DNA from 3 places in the Mesorhizobium sp. CCNWLY176 genome. Region 1 is predicted to be linked to each of the others. Evidence: predicted binding sites of a transcription regulator. Region 1 holds the regulator's gene; each other region holds the start of a gene.
The links. Region 1 encodes PhoB, which activates phosphate uptake and scavenging genes when phosphate is short. Its sites were predicted from a motif close to TGTCATNNANCTGTCAT; they were not measured.
Positions count from the first base shown of each region.

Region 1 (8,041 bases):
TGTCTTCGGCCTGCTCGGCCTGTCGGTGTTCATCAACTTCCTCGGCCTGCCGCGTTCGGCCGCTTTCGTCGGCGGTCTCGTTCTGACCCTGATGACGCTTCCGACGATCATCATCGCCACCCGCGCAGCCCTTGCCGCCGTGCCGCCGTCGATCCGTTCGGCAGCGTTGGGTCTCGGGGCATCCAAGATGCAGATGGTGTTCCAGCACATATTGCCGCTGGCTGCCCCCGGCATCCTGACCGGCACCATCATAGGCCTGGCGCGTGCACTGGGCGAGACGGCACCACTGCTCTTGATCGGCATGGTCGCCTTCGTTGCCAATTATCCGACAACGCCCTTTGAGCCGGCGACGGCCTTGCCGGTGCAGATCTATATGTGGGCAAACGAGGCCGAGCGCGCCTTCGTCGAGCGCATGTCGGGCGCCATCATTATCCTGCTCATCTTCCTGATGGCGATGAACATCACCGCGATCGTGCTGCGCCGCCGCTTCGAACGGCGCTGGTAGAAAAGGACCATGTTATGAACATCATGACCGAGAAAGCACTCGAAAGCGCAGTGAGCGATAAAATGAGCGGCACACCCAACGAAATCATCAAGATGCGCGGCAACAAGGTCGGCGTGTTTTACGGCGAGAAGCAGGCGCTGTTCGATGTCGATCTCGACGTGCGCGAAAACCAGGTGACGGCGCTGATCGGCCCTTCGGGCTGCGGCAAGTCGACCTTCCTGCGCTGCCTCAACCGCATGAACGACACGATCGACAGCGCGCGGGTGACCGGCAAGATCACGCTCGACAATGAAGACATCTACGACAAGAACATCGACGTGGTCGAACTGCGCGCCCGCGTCGGCATGGTCTTCCAGAAGCCGAACCCGTTCCCGAAGTCGATCTACGAGAACGTCGCCTACGGGCCGCGCATCCATGGGCTGGCCAAGAAGAAGTCCGATATGGATCATGTCGTCGAGACCAGCCTGAAGAAGGCCGGCCTGTTCAACGAGGTCAAGGACCGCCTGCTCGAACCCGGCACCGGGCTTTCCGGCGGCCAGCAGCAGCGCCTGTGCATCGCGCGCGCCATCGCGGTGTCGCCCGAGGTGATCCTGATGGACGAGCCGTGCTCTGCGCTTGATCCGATCGCCACCGCAAGGGTCGAGGAACTGATCGACGAACTGCGCCAGAACTACACGATCGTCATCGTCACTCACTCGATGCAGCAGGCAGCGCGCGTTTCGCAGCGCACGGCGATGTTCCATCTCGGCTATCTCGTCGAGGAGGGTGCGACCGACAAGATGTTCACCAACCCCGACGACAAGCGAACCCAGGACTACATCACCGGCCGCTTCGGCTGACGCGAACACGACGCGGATTGCAAGGACAGCATCATGGGCGAACATACCGTCACCTCTTTCGATGAAGATCTGGGACATATCGACCGTCTCATCCGGGACATGGGCGACCTGGCCGGCGCGATGGTCAGCGCTTCGATCCAGGCGCTGGTTCAGTCCGACAATGCGCTCGGCCAGCGCGTCGTTTCTGACGACGCCATCATGGATGCGCGCCAGCGCGAGCTGGACGAGCGCGCGATCACGTTGATCGCCAAGCGCCAGCCGATGGCGCAGGACCTGCGCGCGGTTGTCGGCGCCATCCGCATGGCCGGTGATCTGGAGCGGATCGGCGATCTCGCCAAGAACATCGCCAAGCGCGTCAGCGCAGTCGGCCAGAGCGCCACGCCGCGCGACCTTGCCCATTCGATCGAGGCGATGTCGGGCATGGTGCTGGATCAGGTTCGGGAAGTGGTCGACCACTATGTGTCGCGCCGGCCTGACGAACTGCAGGCGCTGCGCGCCGCTGACGAGAAGATCGACGTCAAATACACCGCCGTGTTCCGCGAGCTCCTGACCTACATGATGGAAGACCCGCGCAACATTACCGCTTGCACGCACCTTCTGTTCTGCGCCAAGAATCTGGAGCGCATCGGCGACCATGTCACCAACATTGCCGAAAACGCCTATTATGTGATGACCGGAAAGCAGCTTCCGCTCAATCGGCCGAAGCAGGACGAGACGTCGATGACCGCACCCGCCGCCTGAGGCGTGTCGATAGCGGAGATTTAAAAGGGTAAGCTTGCTCCACCGGCGGTGCGAAACCCGCCGGACACCATGCGAAAGGCGAGGGGGCTCGAACCGGATCGCGTTAACAGGACGGCAAATTGATGATCGCACCCAAAGTCATGGTGGTGGAAGACGAAGAGCCGCTGGGCGTGCTGCTTCGCTATAATCTCGAATCGGAAGGCTATCAGGTCGAGATCGTGCCGCGCGGCGACGAGGCCGAAATCAGGCTTCAGGAAAACGTGCCCGATCTTCTGGTGCTCGACTGGATGCTGCCGGCGGTTTCCGGCATCGAACTTTGCCGCCGGCTGAGAATGCGTCCCGAAACCGAACGCCTGCCGATCATCATGCTGACGGCGCGTGGCGAGGAAAGCGACCGCGTGCGTGGCCTTTCCACCGGCGCCGACGACTATCTGGTCAAGCCGTTCTCGACGCCGGAATTCATGGCGCGGGTGCGCGCACTGCTGCGCCGCGCCAAGCCGGAAGTGCTTTCCAGCGTGCTCAAGGTCGGCGATATCGTGCTCGACCGCGAGGCGCACCGCGTCTATCGCAAGAAGAGCGAGATCAAGCTCGGGCCGACGGAATTCCGCCTGCTCGAATTCATGATGCGCCATCCCGGCCGCGTCTTCTCGCGCAGCCAGCTTCTCGACAATGTCTGGGGCGAGACGATCTATATCGACGAGCGCACCGTGGACGTGCATGTCGGCCGGCTGCGCAAGGCCGTCAATACAGGCCGAATGCCCGACGTCATCCGCACCATCCGCGGCTCTGGCTACGCGATCCGCGAGGACTGATTTTCAGGCTACGTTCCTGCCCGCTGCTGCCGGGCTTGCGCCCGGTGCAAAAATTTCCTGATCGACGAAGGTCAGCGCCTGCATGGTGCAGCCTTCGCGGATAAGCGGAAGCTCGTTCGGCTCGGTGTCGAAGGAGATCGCCTTGTTGTGCTGGCCGCCGGCGGTCCTGTCGATCGCTTCGCGCAGCGCCGGCTCGATCAGGTCGAAAGCGGTGGCGCCAATGCCGACGACGGCGACCGGAGCGGGATCGATCAGCGCGAACAGGCTGCCAAGGCCGAAGCCGATCGCTTCGCCAGCCTTGCGGAACGCTTCGCGCTCGGGGCCGTCGCTCGCGCGTGCGCTATCTGCCAGCATGCGCATGTCGCCATCGCTGATGTCGGCGAGCGGCGCATCGTCTTCGCTTGCCTGTTTTGCCTTGCGCCAGATGGCATAGTTGCCGGCATAGGCTTCGACGCAGCCGCGCCGGCCGCAGCGGCAGAGCGCGCCATCGGGCCGATGGATCATATGGCCGAACTCGCCACCGGAGGATTGCGTGCCGGTGAAGAGCTCGCCCTTCAGCACCATGCCCATGCCGATGCCGTGCGAAAGCAGCACGGCGATGAAGTCATTGTGGTAGCGCTCGGGCTTGCGCCATCTCAGCGCCACCGCAATCATGTTGCAGTCGTTCTCGACGGTCACGGGAATGCCGGTTGCTTCCTCGATGATGTCGGCGAAAGCGATGTGGGTATGCGCTGTGATCGGCGTCCACAGCATCGCGCGGGACGTGGAATCGGTGATGCCCTGCACGGCCATGCCGATGCGCATCACCCGCCGGCCGGCCGATTTACGCAGCGCGATCTGCCGGCGCACCATGGCCACGCATTCGCCGATCAAGCCGTCGCGCGACATGGTCAGCGTTTCGAGCCTGCGTTCTTCTTCGGACACGACCTTGCCGGAATAGTCGACGATCGCGACCGAAAGGAAGTTCAGGGAAAGGACGACGGTGACGATTTCGGCGGCATCGGGATTCAGTTCCAGCGCCACCTGTGGCCGCCCGCGCTTTTGTGACGACGCTTCCGGCCCCTTGGCTTCCAGCAGAATCCCCTCGGCGATAAGGTCCGACGAGATTGCGGAGATGGTCGAGTGGCTGAGCCCGGTCGAACCGGCGATCTCGGTACGCGACGGCTGTTGCGCCTGGCGCACGGCGGCAATGACCATGGCGCGGTTGCGCTTGCGCAGATCGTCGTGACGGATCGCGACCGACATGTTTTCGTATTCCTCCCGGGAGCCTGTTCATTCCGCTGAAGCGGAACGGCCCCTGCCTTGTTGTTGGACCGTGATCCTTCCGAAGGCTGTTCGGACAAGGGATCCTAGCCTTTGCAACCATCGTGAACCATCCCTTCACAGGGCAGGCCCGTCAACAGCGGCACAAGGATATTGACAGAACTCTGCGCATGCGTCATTCTTTTTTTCGAGGCTCGAAAAAAAGAGCTTCTGGGTAGGCCCGAAGGCCAAAGTATCGTTGCGCTGTCTTGGCGCCAGGGAGGAAATCATGAAGAAGTTTGCAACCGCCATGCTGGCGGGTGTTGCGCTGTCCATGTCGCTGGGCGCTGTCGCGCATGCGAAGGACAAGATCGTCGGCGTGTCCTGGTCGAATTTCCAGGAAGAGCGCTGGAAGACCGACGAAGCGGCGATCAAGGCTGCTCTCGAAGCATCCGGCGACAAGTACATCTCCGCCGACGCGCAGTCGTCGGCTGCCAAGCAGCTCACCGACGTCGAAAGCCTGATCAGCCAGGGCGCCAACGCGCTCATCATCCTGGCACAGGATTCGAGCGCCATCGGACCGGCCGTCGAAAAGGCCGTTGCCGAAGGCATTCCGGTCGTCGGCTATGACCGCCTGATCGAAAACAAGGACGCCTTCTACCTGACCTTCGACAACAAGGAAGTCGGGCGCATGCAGGCCAAGGGCGTCTTCGACGTCAAGCCGGAAGGCAACTACGTCTTCATCAAGGGCTCGGGCTCCGATCCGAACGCCGACTTCCTGTTCGCGGGTGCGATGGAAGTGCTCAAGGACGCGATCGATAGCGGCAAGATCAAGAATGTCGGCGAGGCCTATACCGATGGCTGGCTGCCCGCCAACGCGCAGAAGAACATGGAGCAGTTCCTGACCGCCAATGACAACAAGGTCGATGCAGTCGTTGCTGCCAATGACGGCACTGCCGGCGGCGCGATTGCCGCTCTCGACGCGCAGGGCCTGGCAGGCTCGGTCCCGGTTTCGGGACAGGATGCGGACCATGCAGCACTCAACCGCATCGCGCTCGGCACCCAGACCGTTTCGGTCTGGAAGGACTCCCGCGAACTCGGCAAGACTGCGGCAGAAATCGCCTCGCAGCTCGCCGACGGCACCGCGATGGACAAGATCGCGAACGCCGTGAAGTTCGACGGCGGCCCGAACAAGGTCGAGATGACCTCGGTGTTCCTGAAGCCGGTTGCAGTCACCAAGGACAATCTGAACGTCGTCATCGACGCCGGCTGGGTTTCCAAGGACGTCGTCTGCCAGGGCGTGAAGGCAGGGTCGGTTCCGGCCTGCAACTAAGCCAATCGGCTTGAATAGCGACGCCGCGGTTTGAAGAGAACCGCGGCGTTTTCTTAAGGGCTTTTGCAAGAAGGCCTACCGTTTTGAAACGACGCGTGATCTCGGTCGGGAAATCGTTCCGGTTTTCAGGGGCATGCGCTAGGATGAAGCCCGGCTATCGGCGAAAGACCGTGAAGGCCGGCGGGAGGAAGTCATGACGGACGTGACAACGAGCGAATCTGCGGATCGGGCTCGAGCATCCGAACTCGGCGCTGTCGCCCGGTTTCTCAAGGCCACCGAAATCGACACCCGCATGCTCGGCATGGTCGGCGCGCTTCTGGTTATCTGGATCGGCTTCCATATCCTGTCGAACGGGCTGTTTCTCACGCCCCGCAATCTGTGGAACCTCTCGGTGCAGTCCTCGTCGGTCGCGGTCATGGCCACCGGCATGGTGCTGGTCATCGTTACGCGCAACATCGACCTCTCCGTCGGCTCGCTGCTCGGCTTCGTCGCCATGATCATGGGCGTCACCCAGACGGTGTTCCTGCCGCGGGTGATGGGCTTTTCGCTTGGCGACCCCACGATCTGGATGATCGCGCTTGCTGCCGGCCTTGTCGTCGGCGTCGTGATCGGCGCCTTCCAGGGCTTTCTCATCGCCTATCTCGGCATTCCGGCCTTCATCGTTACCCTCGGCGGCCTGCTCGTCTGGCGCGGTGCTGCCTGGTGGGTCACCAGCGGCCAGACGGTCGCACCCATGGACGCGACGTTCCGCCTGATGGGCGGCGGCCCTGAGGGCGCGATCGGCGCGACGTGGAGCTGGGTCATCGGGCTGGTCGCGTGTGTTGCCGTCATCCTGATGCTGCTTTCGGGCCGCCGCCAGCGCAAGCGCTTCAAGTTCCCGCTGCGGCCGGTCTGGGCCGAAGTGTTCCTTGGCACCGTTACTTGCGCCGTCATCCTCGGAGCCGTCTGGGTCGCGAATTCCTATCCGTGGCCGGCAGGCACGGTGAAGAAATATGCCGAGGCCAACAACATAACCATTCCCGAAGGCGGGCTGTTCATCGCCCATGGCATCGCCATTCCGGTGCTGATGGCGATCGCCGCCGGCATCATCATGACCTTCGTCACCACGCGAACGCGCTTTGGCCGCTACGTCTTCGCCATCGGCGGCAACCCGGAAGCAGCCGAACTCGCCGGCATCAACACGCGCTGGGTGACCATGAAGATCTTCATGGTCATGGGCTTCCTTGCCGCCATCAGTGCTGCGATCTCGACCGCGCGCCTCAATGCCGCGACCAACGCCCAGGGCACGCTCGACGAGCTTCTGGTGATTGCGGCAGCCGTCATCGGCGGCACGTCGCTGGCAGGTGGCGTCGGCACGGTCGCCGGCGCCATGCTGGGTGCCCTGCTGATGCAGTCGTTGCAATCGGGCATGGTGCTGCTTGGCGTCGACACACCGCTGCAGAACATCGTCGTCGGCCTCGTGCTGGTCGTGGCCGTCTGGCTCGACACGCTCTACCGCCGCCGCGTCCAGTAAGAAGAAACCGGGAGGCAATCATATGGATCAGACCAGCACCCCGCTCGTCGACATGAAGAACATCTCGATCGCCTTCGGCGGCATCCGCGCCGTCGATGATGCGTCGGTCGATCTCCATGCCGGCGAGGTCGTTGCCCTGCTCGGCCACAACGGCGCCGGCAAGTCGACGCTCATCAAGATACTGTCGGGCGCCTACAAGCGCGACGGCGGCTCGATCTTCGTCAATGGCGAGGAAGTCTCCATAGGCAACCCGCGCGATGCCAAGAAATACGGCATCGAGACGATCTACCAGACGTTGGCTCTGGCCGACAATGTCGATGCCGCCGCCAATCTGTTCCTCGGCCGCGAGCTCAGGACGGCCTGGGGCACGCTCGATGACGTCGCCATGGAAGCCGAAGCGCGCAATGTGATGGGACGGCTCAATCCGCGCTTCCAGCGCTTCAAGGAGCCGGTGAGCAAGCTTTCCGGTGGTCAGCGCCAGTCGGTGGCGATCGCGCGCGCCATACTGTTCAACGCCCGCATCCTGATCATGGATGAGCCGACGGCAGCCCTCGGCCCCCAGGAGACCGCGCAGGTCGGCGAACTGGTCAAGCAGCTCAAGGCCGACGGTATCGGCATCTTTCTGATCAGCCACGACATTCATGACGTGTTCGATCTCGCCGACCGCGTCTGCGTCATGAAGAACGGGCAGGTCGTCGGCACCGCACGCACCCAGGACGTCACCAAGGACGAGGTTCTGGGCATGATCATCCTCGGCAAATGCCCTCCCGGTGCAATCCCGGGACCGGGGGCGATGGCCATCGCTGCCTGAACCTGTTGCGCTGAGGCCACGCGCAATCCATCGCATGGGCCTGTGCATTGCATTACCCCCGGCACCCTTTAATAAGGGTCTGGTATGAGCAATTCGCAGGCCCGGCCCTTGAAGAAATTTCTCTCTGTCGCGGTTTTTCTGGCCGTCGCGGCTGCGAGCCTGGCGATGGCTGGCTTTGCCTATCATTCGTCCCAGGAGGCCGCGCGTTTCAAATTCGCCGCGACGGTGGACGATGCCATGAACCG
Region 1 covers NZ_JBBBDZ010000005.1:354,674-362,714, forward strand. The annotation lists gene pstA (phosphate ABC transporter permease PstA) at 1-505, shown strand, start outside; gene pstB (phosphate ABC transporter ATP-binding protein PstB) at 520-1,344, shown strand; gene phoU (phosphate signaling complex protein PhoU) at 1,378-2,085, shown strand; gene phoB (phosphate regulon transcriptional regulator PhoB) at 2,208-2,897, shown strand; gene WBQ96_RS11525 (ROK family protein) at 2,901-4,142, opposite strand; gene xylF (D-xylose ABC transporter substrate-binding protein) at 4,429-5,472, shown strand; gene WBQ96_RS11535 (sugar ABC transporter permease) at 5,666-6,985, shown strand; gene WBQ96_RS11540 (ATP-binding cassette domain-containing protein) at 7,008-7,796, shown strand; gene WBQ96_RS11545 (CHASE domain-containing protein) at 7,905-8,041, shown strand, end outside.

Region 2 (8,041 bases), on a different contig from region 1:
CCATCTTGGTCGCGCCGAGCAGGTCGCCGGCGCGGCGGGTTTCGATCAGCACGTCAGCCTGGCTGGCAAAGCCGTTTTCGGCGGTCAACGGGCCCTGGCCGAACACGACCGGCAGCCATTCGAACGAACCGTCATCGGCGAACTTGGCCACGTAAAGCGTGCCTTCGTCGAGCAGGTCGAGATTGGCGGCGCGATCGTCCGGATTGAACTTGCCGGCGGTGACGAATTTGTAGACGTAGTCGAAGCGCTCGTCATCGCCGAGATAGAAGACGACCTGGCCGTCCTTGGCGACGATCGATTCGGCACCCTCGTGCTTGAAGCGGCCCATGGCGGTGCGCTTCTTCGGCACCGAGTTCGGGTCGTTGACGTCGACCTCGACGATCCAGCCAAAACGATTGGCTTCGTTCGGCTCCTTCGACACGTCGAAGCGATCGTAGAAATTGGCCCACTGATAGGTGCCTTCGGGAATGCCCATGCGCTTGTAGTTGGCGGCTTCCTTGTGGTCGGCCGGCAGCTCGCCGGCGAAATAGCCGTGGATGTTTTCTTCGGCCATGACATAGGTGCCCCATGGCGTGACGCCGCCGGCACAGTTGTTGACGGTGCCGAAGACTTTCGTACCGGCAGCGTCGGCATTGGTCTTGACGCGGTCGTGGCCGGCGACGGGGCCGGAAAGCCGCATTTCGGTGGTGGAGGTGATACGGCGGTTGAGCTTGCCGTCACGCACGACCTGCCACTTGCCGCCTTCCTTTTTGATCTCGACGATGGTGCCGCCATGGGCCGCCATTTCGATGTCGACGCGCTTCTGGTCGGCATCGGCAACCTTGATCTTGCCCTCGGCCACAGTGACGATGCCGGGGAACATCAGGTGCTCGTTGGTGTATTCGTGGTTGACGACGAGCAGGCCATGCTCGGACGAACCGTCGATCGGGATAAAGCCGACATAGTCATTGTTGTAGCCGAACTGCTTTGCCTGGGCTTCGGCCGACTGGTTCTTCGGGTCGAATTCCGGCGCGTCGGCAAACAGCGGATCGCCCCAGCGCAGCAGCACGTCGGCGTCATAGCCGGCGGCGACGTGATGCTTTTCGTCGATGCCGGCCTCGATCTCGTCGAAGTTGAAGGCGGAGCCGGAGGCTGCGCGCGCATTGTCGGCGGTGATCAGCGCCAGCGGGCTGACGGTGGCGGCGATGGCCGAAACGGCGAGCGAACCTTTCAGGAAACCGCGGCGCGAGAAGCGCGAGGCTATGATTTCGCCCATGGTCGGGTTTTCCGTCGGATTGTGGCCGGGGCCGTCATTCTCCTCGAGCTGGCTGGTGCGGAAAACGGCTTCCGGGGGAAAATGATCGTTCATCAGCGTGTCCTCTGGCTTGATCGGTGGCTTGGGGATGAAACCGACGGCTAAAGCGGCTGCGTAACAGGAAGATGACGCTATCGCGTCGTGTGCTCAAATAACAATGCGCACGGCCTCATCTGCTTGACGGACCATCGGAATTTCCGAAAACCGGGCATGAAAAAATTCGCGGCATTTGCGCCGGCCGGCTTGCCCGCTTATTGAAGGCACCGCATCTATTGTGCCGACGAAACAGCCTGGGGTTTTCATGCCGACATTTCTGGCAAATCTGCGCGGCAAGGTGGAGTTCACCGTGCTGCTTGCGGCGATCATCATCGCCGGCGGGCTGTGGGGCTTCGTCGAGCTGATGGAGGTAGCGCGCGACGCGGCCCCTCACGGCTTCGACACGCAGATCCTCCTGGCCTTCCGCACGCCGGGCGACCCAAGTACGCCGATCGGACCTTTCTGGATGGAGGATGTCATGCGCGACATCACCAGCCTCGGCGGCGGGGCCATTCTCGTGGCCATCGTCACCGTCACGATCATCTACCTCCTGATCACGCGCCGCATTGCGACGGCATTGTTCGTCTTCGTTGCGATCACCGGCGGCCAGGCGCTGAACGGCCTGCTGAAGCTTGGCATCGACCGCCCGCGCCCGGAACTGGTGTCGCATCTGGTCAATGTGCACACGCTGAGCTTTCCGAGCAGCCATGCGATGATGTCGGCGGTGACCTTCCTGACGCTAGGCACGCTGCTGGCGCGGCGGATGACCGGGCGCGCGACCAAGATCTATGTGCTGTTCGTCGCCGTCCTGCTGACTTTCCTGGTGGGGCTCAGCCGCATCTATCTCGGCGTTCACTGGCCTTCGGACGTGCTGGCCGGATGGTGCGCCGGGTCGGCCTGGGCGATGCTGTGCTGGCTGGTCGGGCGCTGGTTCCTGCGGCAAGGCACTCCGGAAGACGCGGCATCGGGACCTTCTTGATGGATTTACACTTCATATTCATGCTTGAAACATCATGATAACTGTACCATACATTCATATTGCGGACTCAGACGGGAGTTCTGACCAGTGATCACAGCTGCGCAAATGCGCGCCGCACGGGCGCTGGCCGGGATAGACCAGAAGACACTCGCCGAACGCGCCGGCGTTTCGCTTCCGACCATTCAGCGCATGGAAGCGAGCGACGGTGTGGTGCGGGGCGTGGTCGACACGCTGGTCAAGGTCATTCAGGCGCTTGAGAAATCGGGCGTCGAACTGATCGGGGAAAACCAGCCGAGCGAGGGCAGCGGCAGGGGCGTGCGCCTCAGGCAGCCGGCGCCCGACCGAAACGGTTCCAACGGCTGATCCGCAAAGAGTCGCGACGGCGACCGCCGACATGATGCGAGAGTGACCGGCCTGCCGGCACCGCTGATCCAGCCGACGATCCCGCCGCCTTCATATGCGGAAGGCAGTTCATGGATACGCTTCGTCAATCACGGCATCAGGCATCACGGCAAGCAGAACCCAGTTTCGCGGAGCTGTTCACGCCCAAGCTGATCACGGTCTTTCGCGAAGGCTATCATCTTCCGCAATTCAAGGCCGACATGATTGCCGGGCTGACCGTTGCGATCGTCGCATTGCCGCTGTCGATGGCGATCGCGATTGCCTCGGGCGTCGGGCCGGAACGCGGGCTGTTCACGGCAATCGTCGGCGGCTTCATCGTTTCGCTGCTTGGCGGCAGCCGGTTCCAGATCGGCGGGCCGGCGGGTGCCTTCATCGTGCTGGTGGCCGCGACCGCCGACCGTCACGGCATAGACGGGCTGATCCTCGCCACGCTGATGTCGGGCGTCTTCCTCATCGCCACCGGCTATCTGCGGCTCGGCACTTACATAAAATTCATTCCGTATCCGGTGACGGTGGGCTTCACCGCCGGCATCGCCGTCATCATCTTTTCCAGCCAGTTGCACGATCTGTTCGGCCTGACGCTTGCCGGCAAGGAGCCCGGCGAACTGGTGCCCCGGCTGATCGCGCTTGGCGAGGCCGCAAGCACGACGAATGGCTCAGCACTTGCCGTCGCCGTACTGACGATCGCCATCATTATTGCCCTGAAGCGCTGGCGGCCGTCCTGGCCCGGTTTCCTGATCGCCATCGCGGTCGCGTCGCTGGCGGCCGTCGTGCTCAACCTGCCGGTCGAGACGATCGGCACGCGTTTCGGCGGCATTCCGCGCATGCTGCCGGAGCCGGCGTTGCCGATGTTCAGCCTCGACAAGGCCTACGCCGTGCTGCCGGATGCGATCGCCTTCGCGCTGCTCGGCGCGATCGAATCGCTGCTTTCGGCTGTGGTCGCCGACGGCATGACCGGGCGCCGGCACCGTTCCAACTGCGAGCTGGTGGCGCAGGGCTTCGCCAATATCGGCTCGGCGCTTTTCGGCGGCATCTGCGTGACCGGAACGATCGCGCGCACGGCAACCAATGTCCGGTCTGGCGCGCATGGGCCGGTGTCGGGGCTTCTGCACGCGGTGTTCCTGCTGCTCTTCATGCTCGTGGCTGCGCCATTGGCCGCCTATATCCCGCTCGCTGCCCTTGCCGGGCTGCTCGCCGTCGTCGCCTGGAACATGGTGGAGAAGCCGGCCTTCGCCGCCCTGCTGCGCTCCTCACCCGGTGATGCACTGGTGCTTCTGGCAACCTTCGGCCTGGTGATCTTCCGCGACCTGACGACCGGCATCGTCGTTGGCTTCGCGCTCGGCTCGGTGTTGTTCATCAACCGCATGTCCAAGGCGATCGCGGTGGAAGCGCACGCGCCGCTGGCCGTCGACGATGTCGCCGATGCCACCAATGGCGGCCGCAATGTCTATGACGCAGCCTCCGCCAGCGACCCGGACACGGTGGTCTACCGCATCTCCGGCGCGTTCTTCTTCGGTGCGGCCTCGACCGTCGGGACCGTGCTCGACCGCATCGCCGACCAGCGCAAGAGCTTCGTGCTCGACTGTGCAGCGGTGCCGTTCCTCGATTCGACGGCAGCCAATGTCATCGAGGGTGCGGTGCGCAAGGCAAATCGCGCCGGCGTGCGCTTCTTCATCACCGGCGCCAACCGGCAGACCCGGCGCACCCTGATGGCGCATAGCGTGAAGCCGCCACATGTCCGCTACAAGGCGACGATCGCCGGGGCGCTGGCGCAGATCAGGGCGGAACGCGACATGCCCGAGGATGTCGCGCTGCATTGAGCGGAATCGCCCGTGCTGAATTCTGTCCTCGGCTAGGCTCGACTTCGAGTTGCCAAAACCCGCCGAAAGCGACAATCTGGCTTCGGCGAGGCGGCTGACGGATGGATGCCGGCCGGGAATGTAGCTTCAGATGGGATCGACCGCGCGGATTTGCCGGGGCTGCTGGGATCAGATGCATATGCCGATCCCTATCAGGGGTCCGCTGGCGCTTCCGTTCCGCATCTGCGGCATCACGCAGAGCAAGATGAACCCGAACATCTGCACGATCTGCGAGCGCTCGTTCCGCTATGTCAAGAAACAGCGGCAGATCTCGGTGCCGGCCACCATCCTGTTTGCCGACATACGCGGCTACACCGACCTGTCGGAGCGTATGGACCCTGTCGTGCTGGGCGAAATCGTCAGCGTCTTCCAGGATCAATGCGCCCAAGCCATCTGGGCGCATGACGGTATCGTCAACAAGCAGATGGGCGACGGCCTGATGGCGATCTTCAACTTTCCGATCAAGACCGAGCACCACGCCGACGCTGCGGTGACGGCGGCCATCGACATACAGCGGCGCTGCACGTCGGCACTTTCCGCGCTGGCATCGCGTCACGGCGAGACTGCCGCCGGCGCGCTGGGCGTCGGTGTCGGCGTTCACACCGGTCAGGTCGAGATCGGGGAATTCTCGACGCTGCGCAGCGATTTCACCGCCATCGGCGGCGTCGTCAACCTGACGGCGAGGCTCGAAGCCCAGGCGGCGGCCGGCGAGATTCTTGTCTCCCCCGAGGCCGCAGTGCAGGCCGCGGGCCTGCTGGCTGGCACAGCAACGCGGGCGTTGACGCTGAAAGGCATTGCGCTGCCTGTGCTGGCCCATGTTCTGAACGCAGGCGGCTGAGCGGCGCTGCACGGAGAGCTTTCATGGAAAGAACAGCGACCTGCTCCTGCGAAAACCTCCGCATCGTCTGCACGGGCGAGCCGGCGAAGGTCTCGCTGTGCCATTGCCTGGCTTGCCAGAAGCGCACCGGGAGCACCTATGGCATCGCGGCCTTCTTTCGCCGTGATGCTGTTCGGATCGAGGGACCGCACAAATCCTATACGCGCCCGTCCGACAGCGGCTTTCCCGTGACGTTTCATTTCTGCCCCGACTGCGGTTCGACCGTCTTCTGGGAACCGCAGCGCCGGCCCGAATTTGTTGCGGTCGGTGTCGGTTCCTTCGCCGATCCGGCCTTTCCAGCGCCGACACAGGCGGTCCATTCCGAGTCCCGGCATGCCTGGGTCAAGGACATCGGCTGACATCCATCATTGATGGCCGGACTTCGCCGGCGGGTTGACAAGAACAGGACCGCACGCCATACTTAACTCATAGGTTAAATACATCGGCGAGCGGGCAGTCGAGAAAATCGAAACGGCATTTCCTGGCAATGAGGAGCAAGACCATGGAACCGCATAAAGTCGTATCGCAGCAGGAATGGATGAAAGCGCAGACAGCGCATCTGGTGAAGGAAAAGGAATACACCAGGATGCGCGACAGACTGCGTGCCGAGCGGCTCGAACTGCCCTGGGTCAAGGTCGAGAAGGAGTATGTCTTCGACACGCCCGACGGCAGGAAGACGCTTTCCGAACTGTTCGACGGCCGCAGCCAGCTGGCGCTCTATCACTTCATGCTCGGGCCGGACTGGGAGGAAGGCTGCACCGGCTGCTCCTTCGGCTGCGACCATTTCGACGGCGCGAACCTGCATCTGCAGCATCATGACGTGACGCTGGTGGCCGTAGCGCGGGCGCCGCTGGCCAAGATCGAAGCCTACAAGAAGCGCATGGGCTGGCAGTTCCCATGGGTGTCGTCCAATGGCAGCGACTTCAATTTCGATTTCGACGTGTCGTTCAACAAGGAAGACGTCAAGGCCGGCAAGGCGATCTACAATTTCCGCCCGCTCGATTTCGAAATGGACGAGCTGCCCGGCATGACCGCCTTCTACAAGGACGAGAAGGGCGACATCTACCGTACCTTCTCGCAATATGCGCGCGGCGGCGAGGAAGGCATCGGCGCCTACATGATCCTCGACATCATGCCCAAGGGTCGCAACGAAAAGGGCACCATGGACTGGGTCAAGCGCCACGATGAATATGAGGACGATCCGCAGCTGAAGGCGATGATGGCGGGGTCGTGCTGCGGGTGAGATGATTGGGTAGAGTAGGGAAGATCCCCCTCTCCGTCTCGGCTTCGCCGAGCCACCTCTCCCCCGCTTTGCGGGGGCGAGGAACCCAAGTTCTGAAATGTCGCTGCCTCGCAGAACCAAGGTTCCTCGCCCCATGAAATGGGGAGAGGTGGCTCGGCGAAGCCGAGACGGAGAGGGGCCTAAATCACCCCCACACCATCAGCGCAGCCAGTCCAACCGCACCGACGATCAGCCGCCACCAGGCGAACAGCGCAAAGCCGTGGCGCGAGACGTAATTGAGCAGATAGCGCACGACGATGACCGCCGTGATGAAGGCGGCGACAAACCCGACCGCGATGATCGGCAGATCGGCCGCAGAAAGAATATCGCGGTTCTTGTAGAGGTCATAGGCAAAGGCGCCGGCCATGGTCGGCATGGCGAGGAAGAAGGAAAATTCCGCCGCCGAGCGCTTGTCGGTGCCCATCAGCAATGCGCCGACGATCGTAGCACCGGAGCGCGAGGTGCCGGGGATCATCGCCAGACACTGGAAGAAGCCGATCTTCAGGCACAGCGACAGCGGGAAATCCATGACGTCGTGATATTTCGGCTTCAGCGCCATCCGGTCGAGGGCCAGAAGAACAAAACCGCCGATGATCAGCATGATGCAGATGAGCCGCGGCGATTCGAACAGCACCGTCTTGATGAAATCATGCGCCAGCGCGCCGATGACGGCCGCCGGCAGGAAGGCGACGAGAATGCCGAGCACGAAACGCTGCGTCCTTGGGTCGCTGGGCAGATCGGTCGCCATCTTCCACAGCCGGCCGAAATAGACCGACAGGATCGCCAGGATCGCGCCGAGCTGGATCAGCACCTCGAAGGACTTTCCCGTCGACTGGAAGCCGAGGAAATGCCCCGCCAAAAGGATGTGTCCGGTGGAGGAGACCGGGATGAATTCGGTCAGCCCTTCGAGCAGGCCGAGCAAAAGGGCTTCGACGATCGTCTGGTGTTCCATGGGTCTCTCGGTGACTTTTTATTAGAATGGACGGTTGAGGAGGAGCGTTGGAATGACGGGCGCTTGCTTGTCACAGCGCGGAACTATGCCTATAGGTCGGGGCGCTTGACCGCCCGGTGAATCGGGCAGAGATAGAACTACCGGCGCGGCCAAATAAAGACCAGCGCACTTTTTCATCGCAGGACCATGCTGACGCTTTTCCATCACTCCATGTTCGCCTCCTGTCGCTTCGTTCGCCTGGCTTTCGGCGAGTATGGCGAGGAACTGGCGCTGATCGAGGAAAAGCCGTGGACGCGCCGCAAGGAGTTCCTGGCGCTGAACGCCGCCGGCACGCTGCCGGTGCTGCTGGCCGAAGGCGAC
Region 2 covers NZ_JBBBDZ010000010.1:83,809-91,849, forward strand. The annotation lists gene WBQ96_RS17465 (PhoX family protein) at 1-1,348, opposite strand, end outside; gene WBQ96_RS17470 (phosphatase PAP2 family protein) at 1,596-2,309, shown strand; gene WBQ96_RS17475 (helix-turn-helix domain-containing protein) at 2,397-2,672, shown strand; gene WBQ96_RS17480 (SulP family inorganic anion transporter) at 2,783-4,531, shown strand; gene WBQ96_RS17485 (adenylate/guanylate cyclase domain-containing protein) at 4,662-5,408, shown strand; gene WBQ96_RS17490 (GFA family protein) at 5,432-5,806, shown strand; gene WBQ96_RS17495 (DUF899 domain-containing protein) at 5,950-6,690, shown strand; gene WBQ96_RS17500 (undecaprenyl-diphosphate phosphatase) at 6,875-7,681, opposite strand; gene WBQ96_RS17505 (glutathione S-transferase family protein) at 7,868-8,041, shown strand, end outside.
Region 2: a site for PhoB is predicted at 1,409-1,425, ahead of WBQ96_RS17465 (PhoX family protein). Genes of this name have one in related genera too.

Region 3 (8,041 bases), on a different contig from region 1:
GAAAGCGCGATTACTCGCCCGCTTCGGGAATCCGCCGCGATCTCAGCGGCTTCTTCACGGTCTCGGCTTCCGGCTGGTGTGCAGCCTCGTGCATGGCGATCGCTTTCTCGCACTTGCCGATATAGTCGCGCGTCAGGGGCACGATGTCGTTGCGGCGGGTGAGCTGGATCTGGAACACCATGAGGTCCTGCCAGCGGAACGCGGCTTCCGAGCCGGCGAGATAGAACTCCCACATGCGGCAGAAGCGCTCGTCGTAGATTTCCTTGGCCCGCTCGCGGTTGGCCATGAAGCGTTCGCGCCAGTTCTTCAGCGTGTCGGCATAGTGCAGGCGCAAGACTTCGACGTCCGAGACCATCAGGCCCGACTTCTCTATATGCGGCAGCACTTCCGACAACGCGGGGATGTAGCCGCCGGGGAAGATGTGCTTGCGGATGAAAGCGTTGGTGGCCGAGGGCGGCCCGCTGCGGCCGATCGAATGCAGCACCATGACGCCGTCGGGCTTCAGCAGCGTGGCGACCTTGTCGAAGAAGGTGCGGTAGTGGTTGACGCCGACGTGCTCGAACATGCCGACCGAAACGATGCGGTCGAAACGCTCGGTCAGGTGGCGGTAGTCGCGAAGCTCGAAATGGACGTGGTTTTCCAGCCCTTCTTCATGCGCGCGCTCGGTGGCGACCGCATGCTGCTCGGTCGACAGCGTGACGCCGAGAACGTCCGCATCGAAGGTGCGGGCGAGATAAAGGCCGAGACCGCCCCAGCCGGAACCGATATCGAGCACGTTCTGGCCGGGCTTGATGCGCAGCTTGGCAGCGATATGCCTTTTCTTGGCGAGCTGGGCTTCCTCCAGCGTCATGTCTGGCCGCTCGAAATAGGCGCAGGAATATTGCATGTCGTCGTCGAGGAAGAGCTTGTAGAGCTCGCCCGAGAGGTCGTAGTGGCGTTGCACGTTGCGCCTGGAGCGGCCGGCCGTGTTCAACTGGTAGAATCGGCGGAAGGCATGGCGCAGGCCCTCGACGGCCTTCGTCCATGATGCCTCGATGCCGCCCGGACCCATATTCTGGAAAGCCACGCGCAACACGCCGAGAATGTCGCCTTCGACGACGTCCAGCTCGCCTTCCATGAAGGCTTCCGGCAGTGCCAGCATAGGGTCGAAGGCGATGGCGCGCTCGGCATGGCGCGTGTTGATGACGACATGGACGGGCTCGCCAGTGCCGTCGCCGAAAGTGTGGGTGGAGCCGTTCGGTCCGGTGACGGTGAGGTTACCGGTGCGAACGAGACGTTCAATTACACGTTGAAGCAGAATGTTCATGCCAAGGCACCCAATGCTGATTTCAATATGGGGTCGACATCATTCTGCGTCAAAGAGCCACGGCTGAAAATGTTCCAGCTTGTACAAAAAAGCCCGGGTTTTCACCCGGGCTTTGGTCCAGTTCACGAATGAACAATCCGCTTTTTAAAGCGTGATCAGGCTTCCTCGCCTTCTTCTTCGTTCGGGTCGAAGAAGTTGTCGGGGCGGGCGTTCTCGTTGATGTCGTCGCCGTAGATGGCTTCGGCCGAATCCAGCTTCTCGCCGGCTGCCTGGCGCTCGGCTTCGTCAGCCGTGCGGGCGATGTTCAGCGTGATGGTGACTTCGACTTCCGGATGCAGCGCAATCGCCACATTGGTCAGGCCGATGGTCTTGATCGGCTGGTTGAGCTCGACCTGGTTGCGGTTGACCGAGAAGCCTTCGGCGGTGACGATGTCGGAGATGTCGCGGGTCGAGACCGAACCGTAGAGCTGGCCGGTTTCGCCGGCCGAACGCACGACGGTGAAGGTCTTACCGTCGAGGCGGTCTGCGATTTCCTGGGCTTCGGACTTGCGCTCGAGGTTGCGGGCTTCGAGCTGGGCGCGCTGGCCTTCGAACTTGTTCTTGTTGGTTTCGTTGGCGCGAAGCGCCTTGCCCTGCGGCAGCAGGAAGTTACGGGCAAAGCCGTCCTTGACCTTGACGGTGTCGCCCATCTGGCCGAGGCGGGAAATACGTTCGAGAAGAATGACTTGCATGGTTCTGATCCTTGTTCGGTTTCGGCTTTCGCCGGAAATGATCGGAACAGGTCAGGACGCAGAGAGGGCGTTGCCGCCGGTGTCGCTGTCCTGCCTGTCGCGGCAGTTAGAGATCGTTACCGATCCCAACTCGGGATTTTACGCAGCTCCTGATCCGCGCCCGTCGCGGAGGAGAGTGTGATGGGCGGCAAACCGCCCACCACGGAAAGCTATTACTTCACCACGTAGGGCAGCAGGCCGAGGAAACGGGCGCGCTTGATCGCCTTGGCGAGTTCGCGCTGCTTCTTCTGGCTGACGGCGGTGATGCGCGACGGCACGATCTTGCCGCGCTCGGAAATGTAGCGCTGCAGCAGACGCACGTCCTTGTAATCGATCTTCGGAGCGTTGGCGCCGGAGAACGGGCAGGTCTTGCGGCGGCGATGGAACGGGCGCCGGGTCGGGATCTGATTGATGTCGACCATTATTCTGCAGCTCCTGCCTCATCGCGCGGCCGGCGCGGAGCGCCGTCACGGTCACCAAAATTGCGCGGGCCACGATCGCCACCGCCATCGCGGTCGCCGAAGCTGCGCGGACCACGATCGCCGCGGTCACGGTCGCCGAAGCTGCGGTTCGGGCGGTCGCCACGATCGCCGAAGCCGCGGTCGCCACGCTCGGAGCGCTCTTCGCGCTTCTGCATCATGGCGGAGACGCCTTCTTCATGAGCCTCGACCTTGACGGTCAGGAAGCGCAGGACGTCTTCGGAAAGACCCATCTGGCGCTCCATCTCGTTGAGAGCGGCCGACGGGCAGGTGAGATCCATAAGCGTGTAATACGCCTTGCGGTTCTTCTTGACGCGGTAGGTGAGGGACTTCAGTCCCCAGTTCTCGACCCGGCCAACGGACCCGCCATGCGAGGAGATGACACCCTTGTAGTGTTCCACAAGCGCGTCGACCTGCTGCTGCGAGAGGTCTTGCCGGGCAAGAAACACATGTTCGTATAGAGCCATTGTTCTTTGCCTTTCTTCGTTTCCCTGTCCGGTTCCCGGCGGCTAAAGCCTCTGCAACTTCTCTTTGACCTGCAAGAGCAGGGAAGAAAGGAGCATGACGAGACGGTCGAGAGCGGAGACACGGGAGGCGGAAGCACTTTTTGCTTCACACGGCGGCTCTTCTTGCGAAAAACCTCCGGCCCTCCGTTCAGCCCCCAGCTGGGACCGGCAGATTGCGGGCGTCTATACAGCATTCTGGCCGGAAGGCAAGGGCGGGAGCCGATCGCCGCTTTGGCGCCGGCTTCAGGTCGGAGGCGTCGGACGCAGAAAATTGCTGGTGCTGCGCCAACGCATCCTTAACCACCGCGTGAAATTGCGGGCAAGGGTACCCCGGAAATCAACGATCTCTTCACCCTGTTCACCCAGAAATCACGGTAATTGGCCAATTTGGGCGATCCGGGGGTACACTTTTATGCTCGTCACGCGGTTCTGGCGCTCGACCAGCGGCAACTTCGCCATGATGTTCGCCGTGTCGCTGCCCGTCATGCTAACCGGCGTCGGCTTTGCGCTCGACGTCTCCAACCTGATGTCGGCCAAATCCAGCCTGCAGAACGCGCTCGATTCGGCCGTGCTCGCCGCTTCCCGGCTGGCCGACAAGTCGACATCGCGCGACGATCTTTTCGACGGTTATTTCAAGGCCAACACAAACGGCCAGGGCAGCCTCGTCAACCCGTCTGCTCATCTGACGGTGGAGCAGGGCGTCAACTACATCAAGACCACTGCGACGGCCACGGCGGAGGTCGCCCTTAATTTCAGCTTCGTCTTCGGCAAGAGCGGGCATCTCTCAGTCAAGGCCAGCGCCTATGAATCGACAGCAAAGCTGGAAGTGGCGATGGTGCTCGACAACACCGGTTCCATGGGCGACGCCAATATGAAGGCACTGCGCGACGGCGCGACGCAACTCGTCAACATTCTCAAGCAAGCCAAGACGGAAAAGCCGGAACGCGAAATCCGCGTGGCGCTGGTGCCGTTCGTGACGGCGGTGAACATCAACGGCGTCGGCTTCAAGGACGAGTGGATCGACAAGCGGACAATTGTTCCGAAGGACGACAAAAGCACCAACGGAAACAATTTTGCCACCTACGCTGACGGTAGGCGCTATGGTCACTGGGATCTTTTCGTCAACAAGCTGAAGGTGGAATGGAAAGGCTGCGTGGAAGCCCGCACTTCGAAGTTCAACGCGGATGGCACTCCAAACCTGACCACTGACGCGTTAAATCTGGACGACACGCCGCCGGCCAAGCTCGTCTATACCGCGGCCGATCAAACGGGTAACGTAAAACCCGAGACTGTGTTCGTGCCCTATTTCGCGCCTGACGAACCCGGCGCTGCAAAAGCTTCCCCCAACAGCGCCACTGCGTTCAACAACAGCTACCTCAGCGACGGCAATAAAGCGGCGACGAAGGTTCTGCAAAAAACGCAGCAAATGGCTGTGGCCAAATACTCCAACGTCAGCATCAGGAATACTGCGGTGATCAACACGGCAGCTCCGGCAACAACCGGACCGAACTATGCCTGTCCGACCCCGATCGCGCCGCTGACCACCGATCTGGAGAGCCTCAAGACCGACATCAGCAAGATGGTATACTGGTATGGCTCGGGAACGAACGTATCCGAGGGGCTAGCGTGGGGTTATCGCGTCCTGTCGCCGGGCGAGCCCTACGACCAGGGTGACGCTTTCAATTCGGACCAGACGTCCAAGGTCGTGGTTGTGTTCACTGATGGCGAGAACAACGTTTTCGGCGCATCGAGCGAACTGGCCAATCAGTCCGACTACGGCGCTTACGGATATTTCGACACCTACCGCATGGGCACGAGCAGCTCGACCAGGGCCACTGCCTTGACCAACGTCAACACCTGGACGGACGCCATGTGCACGCGCCTGAAGAACCAGGGCGTCAAGGTGTTCACCGTCGTTCTGGGTGCCGACACGGCTGCAAACCGCAAGCTCTACAGCGGCTGTGCCTCGACGCCGGCGAACTACTATCCAACCAAGGATGCGACCCAGCTCAAGGCCGCCTTCGACAACATCGCCTATGCGATTACGGACCTTTACGTTACCAACTGACGGTTTTTCTTTACGCAACTCCGGACGGAAAACCGCAGCGCACTTTCCTGGAATCGCCGTCGTCAGTCTCAGGTAGCCGGCACCGGCTTGCCCGTCGTTTCGGGGAAGAACTCCGGTGCGGCGTGTCGCTTGCCGAACATCATGTCGTATTGCAGCAGGCGATAGTCGCGGATCTCGGGATCGATCTCCTTGGCGCGCGACCAGTCCGGCAGGGCTTCGTCGTTCGGCGTCACCAGCATGTTGCGGTCGACAACGCGGAAATGCTCGCGCACGCCGCCGAGGAAGCCGGTGTAGTAGGGGTGGCTGATGCCGGCCGTTTTCAGCACATGCAGCGGCAGGAAGGCCGGACTTATCGAGCCGATGTTTTCCGCCGGCCCGGTGCGGTTCGACCAGATGACCAGCGGCGTCTCATGCTGCAGGCTCATCTCGGGCAGCGGCGCCTTGCGCGGTGCGACCTGGTCTTTCATGAACCCGGTTTCGATATAGACCGGCCCCAGCGGCGGCAGGTGGTCGCCGAAGAAGGCGATGACGGTCGGACGCTCGCGGTTCTTCGCCCATTCGATCAGCCGCGCGAGGCCCTTGTCGCCGTCGGAAGCACCTTCGGCATAGCTCAACACCGAATCGCGCGCCGTCTGGCTGACATTGCCCGAGACGGTGTGGCTGGTGTCCCAATAGCGGTTCGGCTCATAGGGGCCGTGATTCTGCAGCGTGACGGTGAAGATGAAGAACGGATCGCGCGTGGCATCGGCCTGGCGAATGATCTCCTCGGTCAATGCCTTGTCGGACACCAGCGGCCCGCGTGAAGCGAGCGGCGGCAGATTGTCGGCCGACAGGAAGGTGTCGAAACCGAACGCCTGATAGACGGGCGTGCGGTTCCAGAACCAGCCGCCGAAAGGATGGATCGCCTTGGTGGCGTAGCCTTCGCTCTTCAGGAAGGTGGCGAGCGAGGGAATCGGGCTGCGCACATATTGCTGATAGGGAATGCTGCCATAAGGCAGGAAGGCGTTGGAAAAGCCCGTCAGCGCCTCGAACTCGACATTGGCGGTCATGCCGCCGAACTCCGGCGAGAAGATATGGCCGGATTCGAGCGAGCGCACATTGGCGATGGGGTCCGGCGTGATCTCAAGGCCCGGCAGCCGGGTCGGATCCCAGAAGGATTCGTTCATCACGATGATGATGTCGGGCTTTTCAGCGGGCAGCACCGGGGCATCGGCCTCGGGCCGCGTGATTGCGGCGATGGCCTTGTCCGAATAGCCCGCCGGGGCCAGCACCTTTGCCATCGGCACGTTGAGCGCGAAGGCGATGGCGAAGCCGTTGCTGTTATAATTCTCCTTCTGGTCCCACATAATCGGGATGATCTGGAGACGGTCACGCGCCCAGGAGAAGGTCGCGTAGTCCATGATAGAGCCGAAGAACACCAGGGCCGGCAGCGCCAGGCCGAGGCGTGTGATGCGCGCGCGCCATGACAGTGCCGGTATGCGGCGGCGCCAGAACTTCCAGGCATAGACCAGCATGGCAATCGCCGCGATCGCCCCGACTGCCATGAAAACCGCCGACATCGGGCGCTGCCGCACCAGAAGCGGCGTCAATTCGACAATCTGGCGGGCATAGAGAAAGTCGGTCGGGTAAAGTGGATCGCCGAGATAGAGCGATTTCTGATGGCCTATGAAGGCCAGGAGCAGCGCCAGCGGCGCCACCAGCAGCAAAGCGTGATGCGCGCGCCCAAGCAGGGCGTCGAGAAACACCAGCACCAGCGCAAAGATCACGACGGTTGTCCAACCCGGCCGGAACGGCTGCTGGAAAAACAGCAATGTCTGCTCAAGCGAGCCGCGAACGATCAGTTCGACGGAAAATACCAGAAGTGCCGATATTATGACGGTAAGCGCCAGGGTTCGGGCAAGATGGAGCGCCTGCACGCGGCGTTTTGCACGGCCGCGGGCACTCTCACATACCGTATTCCCTTGTGCCACAGTAAGCCGATTGGACAACTCACGAACCTCGAACGCGAAACTAAACCGTCATCTCACTGTCATCGAACCGTCACAAAATCTAGCGTCTGTGTTCAAAATGGGAAGACCGCCGGTAAATTACTGTTGCGGATTTTCATGGAACGGCAGGTAGATAGCAGCCGCGCTTCATGATCTGTGGCCTTGACTCCGCCGGCTTTCCTGCGCCACAGGGCCTTTCCGACAAACAAATCCGGGAGCGGGACATGGCCGTTGCATTCACCTTTCCAGGCCAGGGCAGCCAGGCCGTGGGCATGGGCAAGGATCTGGCGGATGCCTTTCCGGAGGCTCGCGCGGTGTTCGACGAGGTCGATGACGCGCTGGGCCAGAAGCTTTCGCAGATCATGTGGGAAGGCCCCGAAGAGACGCTGACGCTGACCGCAAACGCGCAACCGGCGCTGATGGCGGTGTCGATGGCCGCGATCCGGGCGCTGGAAGCGCGCGGATTCTCGCTGAAAGACAAGGTCGCCTACGTCGCCGGCCACTCGCTTGGCGAATATTCGGCGCTTGCCGCTGCCGGCACCTTCTCGATTGGCGATGCTGCCCGGCTGCTGCGCATTCGCGGCAATGCCATGCAGGCCGCCGTGCCGGTAGGCGAGGGGGCGATGGCGGCAATCATCGGACTTGAGCAGGCCGACGTGGAAGCCGCCTGCGCGGAAGCGGCGCAAAATTCGGTCTGCCAGATCGCCAACGACAATGGCGGCGGACAGCTGGTGATTTCGGGCGCCAAGGCCGCCGTCGAACTGGCGGCAAAGCTGTGCACCGAAAAGGGCGCCAAGCGCGCACTGATGCTCTCGGTCTCCGCACCTTTCCATTCCGCACTGATGGGTCCGGCGGCCGACGCCATGCGTGAGGCGCTGGCCGATGTGACGAAGAACGTGCCTTCGGTTCCAGTCGTAGCCAATG
Region 3 covers NZ_JBBBDZ010000002.1:232,319-240,359, reverse strand. The annotation lists gene WBQ96_RS04045 (cyclopropane-fatty-acyl-phospholipid synthase family protein) at 11-1,306, opposite strand; gene rplI (50S ribosomal protein L9) at 1,462-2,037, opposite strand; gene rpsR (30S ribosomal protein S18) at 2,250-2,498, opposite strand; gene rpsF (30S ribosomal protein S6) at 2,498-3,022, opposite strand; gene WBQ96_RS04025 (TadE/TadG family type IV pilus assembly protein) at 3,474-5,129, shown strand; gene WBQ96_RS04020 (LTA synthase family protein) at 5,198-7,045, opposite strand; gene fabD (ACP S-malonyltransferase) at 7,342-8,041, shown strand, end outside.
Region 3: a site for PhoB is predicted at 7,157-7,173, ahead of WBQ96_RS04020 (LTA synthase family protein). Genes of this name have one in related genera too.